DNA from 3 places in the Lactobacillus kefiranofaciens genome. Region 1 is predicted to be linked to each of the others. Evidence: predicted binding sites of a transcription regulator. Region 1 holds the regulator's gene; each other region holds the start of a gene.
The links. The regulator HrcA, encoded in region 1, represses chaperone genes, less so after heat shock. The targets are predictions, from matches to a motif close to TTAGCACTCNNNNNNNNNGAGTGCTAA.

Region 1 (3,288 bases):
TGGATGCTAAAAAAGTAGCTTTACGTTTCAATAAAAAAGTTAAAGCAATTTATGAAAGTAAAGGTAATTTATATCGTCCGAAATTAATGTTGCTGCAAAATGAATAATTGAAACGAAGGAATTAACTGTGAAAACCGTTCATTTAACTTATCCAGTTAAAGAAAATATTTTATCTTCAAAAGTTGTACTTGCATTAGGGTTCTTTGATGGAGTTCATCTAGGTCATCAGCGTTTAATTACGCGTGCTAAAAAAATAGCTCAGAAAAAGGACCTACCGCTAGTAGTACTTACTTTTAATCGTCATCCTAAAGAAATTTATGCTAATAAGAAAGATTTTAAATATTTAGAAACTTTAGAAGAAAAAGCAGATAAAATGGCTGAATTAGGCGTAAACTATTTAGCTGTTTTGCCATTTACTAAAGACTTTAGTAAGATTAAACCACAAGATTTTGTAGATCAGGTAATTATTAAGCTAAATGCGGATACAGTGGTAGCAGGTTTTGACTATACATATGGTGATAAAAATATAGCTAATATGGCTACTTTGCCAAAATATGCTCAAGGTAGATTTGACATTGAAGTTATGCCTAAGCAAATTTTTGCGGGAAAAAAGATTGGTTCTACTGAAATTCGTCAAGCTATTAGAGATGGCAAGATGGAATTAGCTTACGAATTAATGGGGCATCATTATGTAATGAGCGGAATTATTGGACATGGTAAACGTAATGGACATAAGCTAGGCTTTCCAACTGCTAATTTAGTTTGGGCAGAGCACAAAGTGGTGCCTAAAATTGGAGTTTATGCAACTAAGACTATGGTTAATAATACTTGGTATGAGTCGATGACTAGTGTTGGTTATAACGTTACGATTAATCAAGCTAAAAAAATTTATATTGAGTCTAATATTTTTGATTTTGATGAAGATGTATATGGTAAACCAATGAAAATTGAGTGGTATAAATATACTCGCGGTGAAGTTAAATTTGCTAATTTGACTGAGTTAAAAAAGCAACTAGAAAAAGATCAAAGAGAAATAAAAGCTTATTTTGCTAAACAACATGATTAGATAGGAGAAAAGATCTGCATCAGATTAAGGGATGCAGATCTTTTTGTGCAAAATAACAGAAAAAATGGAAAATAATTAGCACTCTACTTGAAATGCTGCTAGTTTTTAGTATAATAGAATCTGTTAGCACCTGAGAGAAACGAGTGCTAAAAGTGAGGGCGATACTTATGTTGACCGAACGTCAAGAATTAATATTAAAAACAATTATTCAGGATTTTACTCATAAGCATGAGCCTGTTGGTTCTAAGACAGTGATGAAGCAACTTCCAATTAAGGTTTCAAGTGCTACTATTCGTAATGAGATGGCAGTACTTGAAGATCAAGGCTTAATTGAAAAGACACATTCTTCGAGTGGTCGTGTTCCTTCAAGTGAGGGATATCGTTATTACCTTGATAATTTGGTTGAGCCGCTTCAACTTCCTGAATCAGTTTATAATCAAATAGTTTATCAATTAGATCGACCATTTCATCAAGTTAATGAAATAGTTCAAGAAGCTGCCAAGATTCTTTCGGATTTAACTAATTATACAGCATTTGCGGAAGGACCTGAGAGTCATGATGTTACTGTAACTGGTTTTAGAATTGTTCCTTTGTCTAACAGACAAGTAATGGCAATTTTAGTAACGAGTGATGGAAACGTTAAGAATCAAGTCTATGCGTTACCACATAATATTCATGGGGATGAGATTGAAAAGGCAGTAAGGATGATTAATGATGAGCTAGTAGGCAAAAGCTTAAAAGATATTTCGCCAACTTTGCTCAAAAGTCTTACTTCACACCAGATTGGTGGAGAGCATTCAAGTGAACTGCTGGATTTAGTAGAAGATGTTTTAAAGGATGCAGCTAGTGAACAGATGTATGTTGATGGGCAAATTAATCTTTTAAACAATACTTCAGAAAAGGATATTAAAGATATTCGATCTCTCTATGAATTAGTTGATCAAAATGATCTAATCTCGGAATTAATGACAACTAGTCCAGTGACCAAGGATGCTAAGTTTCCGGTCAAGGTTACGTTGGGGTCGGAGTTGCCTAATGACTTACTGAAGAACTATAGCCTATTAACTGCAGAATATAGTGTTGGTAATCATGGAAAAGGAACAATTGCTTTACTTGGTCCAACTAACATGCCGTATTCACAAATGATCGGGCTACTTGAATATTTTAGAAACGAGCTAGCCAGGAAATTGCTCGATTATTATGGAAAATTTCAATAGATTAAAGGAGGTTAGCCGTGAGTAAAGAAGAATTTCCAAGTGAAAAGAATTTGGATGAAAAAGATGTTGCTCCTAAAAAGAAAAAGGCTAAGGCAAAAGCTAAAAAAGAAGAGACTAAAAAAGATGACAGTGCAAAGTTAACCACTGAAATCGAAAAGTTACAAAAGAATAATAAAGAACTAGAAGATAAGTATTTGCGTAGTGAAGCAGAAATTCAAAATATGCAAAACCGCTATTCGAAAGAGAGCGCGCAACTTATTAAGTATGAATCTCAAAGCTTAGCTAAAGATATTTTACCTGCAATGGATAATTTAGAAAGAGCTTTAAGCGTTAAGGCCGATGATGATGTATCCAAGCAATTAAAGAAGGGCGTACAAATGACCCTTGATTCACTTGTTAAGGCAATGAAAGATCACGGTGTAGTTGAGATTGATGCTGAAGGCGTTAAATTTGATCCGACATTGCATCAAGCAGTTCAAACTGTAGCTGCCAAAAATGATGATCAAAAAGACCACGTCGTTCAAGTTTTACAAAAAGGATATCAATATAAAGATCGTACATTAAGACCAGCAATGGTTGTTGTTGCTCAATAAGAGAGGAAGTTTATTATATGTCAAAAGTTATTGGGATTGACCTTGGGACTACTAACTCAGCAGTTGCGGTTCTTGAAGGTAAAGAACCAAAGATTATTACTAACCCAGAAGGTAATCGTACGACTCCATCAGTAGTTGCATTTAAAGATGGCGAAATTCAAGTAGGTGAAGTTGCTAAGCGTCAAGCTATTACTAACCCTAATACCATTGTTTCAATTAAGCGTCACATGGGTGAAGCTGATTACAAGGTAAAGGTTGGCGATAAGGAATACACACCACAAGAAATTTCAGCATTTATTTTGCAATACATCAAGAAGTTTTCAGAAGACTACTTGGGTGAAGAAGTTAAGGATGCAGTTATTACTGTTCCAGCTTACTTCAACGATGCTCAACGTCAAGCTACTAAGGATGC
Region 2 (3,288 bases), 650 kb from region 1:
CCGCAAAACCGACACTAGCATTCTTGATGCCTTGCCCTGCATTAGAAGTCATGATAATAATCGTATCCTTGAAGGAAACTGTTCTGCCTTGAGAGTCAGTTAAACGACCATCATCTAGGATTTGCAAGAAGAGATTTAATACATCTGGGTGAGCTTTTTCAATTTCGTCAAGCAAAATTAAGCTGTATGGGTTATGACGAACTTGTTCAGTTAATTGACCAGCTTCTTCATAGCCAACATAACCAGGTGCGGAGCCGATTAACTTGGAAACTGAGTATTGTTCCATGTATTCAGACATATCAAATCGAATCATGGCATTCTCTGAGCCAAACATTTGCTTAGCCAATTGCTTAGCTAATTCCGTCTTACCGACACCAGTTGGACCAACAAAGAGGAAAGAGCCAATTGGTCGGCCAGACTTGTTGAAACCAATTCTGTTACGACGAATGGCACGGGCAACTTTTTCAACTGCCTTATCTTGTCCAATTACATGCGCCTTTAAATCAGTAGCCAAATTCTGCAACTGATTTTCCTCTTGTTTTTGGATATCGCCTACAGGGATGCCAGTTTTTTCTTCCACGATCTTATTCATGACCTTATTGGTAATAATCGGAGATTTATCAGGGTCAACTTTTTGATCCTTCATCTTTTCGTATTTTTCAATTTGATCACGGTAGTAGGCAGCTTTTTCATAATCTTCACTCTTTAATGCTTCTTCTTTAAGTTGCTCAGCAGCGTTAATTCTTTCTTGAACTTTATCCTTATCAATATAAGGGATGGTTAAGTTCATTCTAGAGCCAGCTTCATCAAGTAAGTCAATGGCTTTATCAGGCAAGAATCTGTCTTGAATGTAGCGCGAAGATAATTTTGCAGCTGATTCGATTGCTTCATCAGTGTAACGAACGTGGTGATAATCTTCGTAGCGCTTTTGAATACCTTTTAGAATCTTAATTGTTTCATCAATGGAAGGTTCTTTAACTTCAACAGGTTGGAATCTCCGTGCTAAAGCAGAATCTTTTTCAATATCACGGTATTCTTTAATCGTGGTTGCACCGACTAATTGCAATTCACCACGGGCCAAAGCGGGTTTAATGATATTGCCTGCGTCCATACCACCTTCTGCGTTCCCAGCACCGACAATTTCATGAATTTCATCAATGAAGAGGATGATATCATCGCGTTGTTGCAATTCCTTGATTAATTGCTCCATTCTCTGTTCAAATTGACCACGGATTCCCGTACCTTGAACAAGTGATACGACATTTAATGAAATAATTTTCTTATCTTGTAATTTTGCTGGGACAGAACCATCAACAATTTCTTGTGCTAATTCTTCAACTACGGCAGTTTTACCGACACCGGCTTCACCGATTAAGACAGGATTATTTTTAGTTCTTCTATTTAAGATTTCGATTACCCGAGCGATTTCTTTATCTCGACCAATTACTGGATCAATTTTGCCTTTCTTAGCAAGAGCGGTTAAATCGGTACCATATTGGTCAAGCAGGCTTTTACCACCTTGACCGCCATTGCCGGCACCACCACCCATTTGCATTCTAGGGCCTTCGCCCCGCATATTATTATTTGCGGCATTGTTATTATTTCCGTTTAATGCGTTGAATAAGTCATCAAAGTCGCCAAAAAATTCATTATTATCGTTATTCATATTTCCTAGATTTCCTTGTTGATTTCTTAATTCTTGATAACAGTGTTGACATAAACTAATTTCACGGCTTTGGCCATTCACCTTGGTAAAAAGATGAATAGAGGCAGGCCGCTTATGACAATTTTGGCAAAGCAAATACATTACCGCCTTTCTTTTAAACTGTAACAAAATTATATTATTAGCACTCTTTATAGTCAAGTGCTAAGCATCTAATACTTACTTTTTACAAGAAAAATGATACGAAAATATTAATATTTTAGAAAAATCAATATAAATAGTAGAATAAAGAGTAAAAAAATTATAAAATCTTAAAAGTGTGGTGATATTTTTGGATTATCAAAAAATTCTAGATCAATTGGTTTCCGGTGAGCTGAAAGAATATAAAGTTGAAGCTAAAGATGCCTACGATCTTCAGAAAACTATTCGTAATTATGGTAAAAGACAATACATTACTGGTAGGGCTGAAAGAGGCGGTGCGATTGTATATACCGCTATCAATACTGGTAAGTAAATAATGTAAACTGTTACATTTTTGTTGCCTAATCCGTAAAAACATGATAGTCTAGTACTCGAATGGGTATTTATTACCAGCTTAATTTTTCAATTTAAAGGAGATATTCACAATGGAAAAACGCGATTTTCACATTATTGCAGAAACAGGTATTCATGCACGTCCAGCTACTCTTTTAGTACAAGCTGCTTCAAAGTTCGGTTCAGACATTAACTTGGAATACAATGGCAAGTCAGTTAACTTGAAGTCAATCATGGGTGTTATGTCACTTGGTGTTGGTCAAAATGCTGATGTTACTATCACTGCTGAAGGTGACGACGAAAAAGACGCATTAGACGCAATCGCTGACACTATGAAAAAAGAAGGTTTAGCTGAATAATGACCAAAACTTTAAAAGGAATTGCTGCCAGTGACGGTATCGCTATTGCTCCAGCATATCTTCTTGTAGAGCCTGATCTTTCATTCACTAAGTCATCAATTGATGACGTTGATTCAGAAGTAGCTCGTTATAATGATGCTATTAAGGAATCAACTTCAGAAGTTGAAAAAATTCGTGATACTGCTAAGGAAAGTTTGGGCGAAGAAGAAGCCCAAGTTTTTGAGGCTCACTTAATGATTTTGAATGACCCAGAATTCACTGGTGCCATCGAAAATGAAATTAAAAACTCCAAGATTAATGCAGAAGCTGCTCTTGATGAAACTGCTCAAAAATTCATCGCAATTTTTGAAGGGATGACAGATAATCCATACATGCAAGAACGTGCTGCCGATGTACGTGACGTTTCAAAGCGTATCATGGCTCACCTTCTTGGTAAGGGATTGCCAAACCCAGCTTCAATTGATCATGAAGTTATTGTTGTAGCTCACGACTTAACTCCAAGTGATACTGCTCAACTTAATAAAAAGTATGTTAAGGGCTTTGTCACTGATGTTGGTGGTCGTACTGCTCACTCAGCAATTATGGCTCGTTCACTTGAATTACCAGCTGTAGTTGGTACTGATTCAATCACCAAGGACGTTAAGAATGGCGACATGCTGATCGATGATGGTCTTGATGGTGCTGCTATTATTGCTCCAAGCGATGATCAAGTTACAGACTACAAGAAGAAGG
Region 3 (3,288 bases), 580 kb from region 1:
TTAAATTAAATTCAACTACTATGCCACTACGTTACCTTTGGGTATTCGCAGCCTACGTTGCTCTAAGAAAGCAACAAAAGAAATTTGAAACCAGCTATCAAATGACTAAGCATCAAGGCCTAGCCTATACTGCCGGTATCTGGTGTTTCCTAGTTACTGCTGCTTGCTGTATCTTTGGGATTTACTCACCAGATCCATTTACTTTATTCCTAAACATTATCACACCAATTATCTTAATTGTTTTAGGCTTGATTTTACCGGGAATTAAAAAGTATCAAGAATCTAAGGCTAATTAATAATTAGTGCAATAAAAATAGCGGTGCGTGATGCACCGCTATTTTTATTGTAAAAACTAATTACTTAGTTAACTTTTGAGTACTTTCCAATAATTCAGCACGCTGAGCTAAGTTAGTGTAAAGACGATTATTTTCAACTGCAATACCTTCGATCTCACGACCAGTATGGAATTGATAAGTATCTTTAACTTCACCATCTTTGGCAATCTTAGCAATTACATCATTAAATGCTAAATAGAAGTTATCATTCTTAAGATCATAAGCAAAGCCTTGAGTGTAAGTATTTGAAACAATACCAGTCTTAGTTGCACCTAACATAATTGGATACCAGTTATCACCTTTACGGTTGAATTCCCAGTATTCAGTTTGATGCTTATCCTTATTGTAAGTAGTAGTATACATCTTGTGATCATCAACAATTACGCCATTCTTGAAATAACGACCTTCTGAATCATTACCATTCCAGCACTTAAATGTCCAGATCTTGTTGATACACATATCACTCTTACGGATCTGAATCAATTCTTCTGAAGCATTGCTCTTGTAAGAAGTCTTATTATCATTGTTGATTACATAAATGTACTTCTTAGTTGATCCCATTGCCTGACCGTGACCAACTGGAATATATGGACTTACCTTAATATTTTTCACATAAGAATTGAATTTCTTGTGTGACATATCAAGTAAGTATTGCCCATTAAATGCATTAGTCAAATGATTTAAGTTATAGCCTACGATATGACCATTGGCAACGTTTGTCTTGCTTAATAAGCTAGTGTAAAGCCAGCCATTAGACATTGTAATACCTTCTGGAATATGACCTACACGGTTAATTAAATCGTCATCATCAATATCTCTAGCTACACTTAATAGTACTGGCTGGAAGAAACGCGTTCTAAAGGTTAATCTACTACCTTCACTATTGTAGGTATGCTTAGATTTATCTGGGGCAAAATCAGTCTTAGTTACATAATTAGCTGAACTACCATAATATTTCTTCCATGATTTCAAATTACCACTAAATGGCTTAGCCGTGACGCTATCTGCATCAGCAACGCCTTCTTTAGTACTTTTTCTTACAGTTACCTTAACAGTAGCTTTAGCACTACCATAACTATATTTCACATGGTAAGTACCTGGTTCTGAGCAATCAATTCCATCTTCAGAGATAGTAACATCTTGATTGTCAATAACTGTTCCCATATAGTTAGTCACATAACTAATTGCATCGCTAGGGTCAAATACGGAATGACTGTTTCTAACTAAGGTTACAGTCTTAGGAACTGCAATAGTATTTCTAGTAAACCAATTTTGGTTAACGTAACCCACCTTACGGCCATTTACATAAATTCTCCAATAAGTCGCATTACTAGTCTTAATACTCTGATCAGATTGAATATGAGCATATTGATAATTGCTTGCATCCGCAATCTTCTTACCAACTGGCTTACCCTTAGCAATCTTTTTATAAACAGGATAACTCTTGCCGCTACCCACTTTAACCATCAAGTCATAAGAAGTACTGGTCTGTGTAGATGCTTTCTTTTCACTATCTTTTGCTGTGCTATCCTTACTAGTCTTAGTGGTTGAAGTCTTAGCTGCAGACACTGGATTAGCATAACCCATTAACAATCCAACACTGAGTGCTACCGCTGACGTCGCGGTTAAAATTTTCTTCGAATATCTCAAGCCTATCCTCCATACTATAATAATTTATATTTTACTATTTTATTATAATATATAAGAGTAATCTTCTAAAATACATTTTCAATACAAGTGAGCGTCTTTATTTGACACTTTTATTACGAAGTGATTTAATTAGCACTGTACTTGAATGAGTGCTAATTAAACAACGAATTAAAAAATTTAGGAGGCAGATATATGCTAGTACCTACAGTTATTGAACAAACTGCTCGTGGTGAACGTGCATATGACATTTACTCACGTTTGCTAAAAGATAGAATCATCATGCTTAGTGGTGAGATTAATGACCAAATGGCTAACTCCATCATTGCTCAATTGCTCTTCTTGGATGCCCAAGACAACACCAAGGACATTTCCCTTTACATTAATTCACCAGGTGGTGTCATTACTTCCGGTTTAGCCATCATGGATACGATGAACTTTATTAAATCCGATGTTTCCACTATTGCTATTGGGATGGCTGCTTCAATGGCATCCATTCTTTTAACTAGCGGTACCAAGGGCAAGCGTTTTGCTTTACCTAATTCAACTGTCTTGATTCACCAACCATTAGGTGGTGCCCAAGGACAACAGACTGATATCCAGATTGCAGCTAATGAAATCCTGAAGAGTCGGAAGAAGATCAACGAGATTTTGCATGAAACTACTGGTCAACCACTAGAAAAGATTCAAAAAGATACCGAACGTGACAACTACTTAACTGCTGAGCAAGCTAAGGAATACGGCTTAATTGACGATATTATGGTTAACAAGAAAAAATAATTAAATCTTCGTTATTCAAAAAGAGGTTCAAAAATGAACCTCTTTTTTTCTACACCCGCAAATTATCAGCTAATTCATGTAGCTTTTTAAATCGATGATTAACGCCAGACTTAGAAATTGGACCATCAGGCAATTTATCAGCTACTTCCTTTAAGGTCAACTCGGGATGAGCTAATCGAAAACGGGCTAAGACTTGCAACTTCTCTGGTAAATCATCCAAACCTTTTTCCTGTTGAATTAACTGAATGTCTTCCACCTGTTTTGCGGAAGCAGAAGCTGTTTTTTTCATATTAGCTGTATCACAATTTACTAAGCGATTAACTGAATTACGCATATCACGCATGATTCTTAAATCCTCAAAATTAAGCATCGCATTTAAAGCACCAACGATATGCAAAAAGTCGCCAATTTTTTCTGCTTCTTTAAGATAGACGATATATCCACTGCGTCGTTTAATAATTTTAGCATTTAAATAAAAATATTTATTCATTAATGTAGCCAGATCTTCATTATGATCCTCATAGGT

Region 2: a site for HrcA is predicted at 1,845-1,871, ahead of ICI50_RS07535 (ATP-dependent Clp protease ATP-binding subunit). Genes of this name have one in related genera too.
Region 3: a site for HrcA is predicted at 2,115-2,141, ahead of clpP (ATP-dependent Clp endopeptidase proteolytic subunit ClpP). Genes of this name have one in related genera too.

The regions. Positions count from the first base shown of each region.
Region 1 covers NZ_CP061341.1:877,875-881,162, forward strand. Annotated here, with positions in the region: gene truB (tRNA pseudouridine(55) synthase TruB) at 1-107, shown strand, start outside; gene ribF (riboflavin biosynthesis protein RibF) at 128-1,066, shown strand; gene hrcA (heat-inducible transcriptional repressor HrcA) at 1,234-2,283, shown strand; gene grpE (nucleotide exchange factor GrpE) at 2,301-2,876, shown strand; gene dnaK (molecular chaperone DnaK) at 2,894-3,288, shown strand, end outside.
Region 2 covers NZ_CP061341.1:1,526,537-1,529,824, reverse strand. Annotated here, with positions in the region: gene ICI50_RS07535 (ATP-dependent Clp protease ATP-binding subunit) at 1-1,801, opposite strand, end outside; gene ICI50_RS07530 (hypothetical protein) at 1,995-2,177, shown strand; gene ICI50_RS07525 (phosphocarrier protein HPr) at 2,290-2,556, shown strand; gene ptsP (phosphoenolpyruvate--protein phosphotransferase) at 2,556-3,288, shown strand, end outside.
Region 3 covers NZ_CP061341.1:1,462,465-1,465,752, forward strand. Annotated here, with positions in the region: gene ICI50_RS07255 (APC family permease) at 1-296, shown strand, start outside; gene ICI50_RS07260 (SH3-like domain-containing protein) at 357-1,985, opposite strand; gene clpP (ATP-dependent Clp endopeptidase proteolytic subunit ClpP) at 2,178-2,762, shown strand; gene whiA (DNA-binding protein WhiA) at 2,812-3,288, opposite strand, start outside.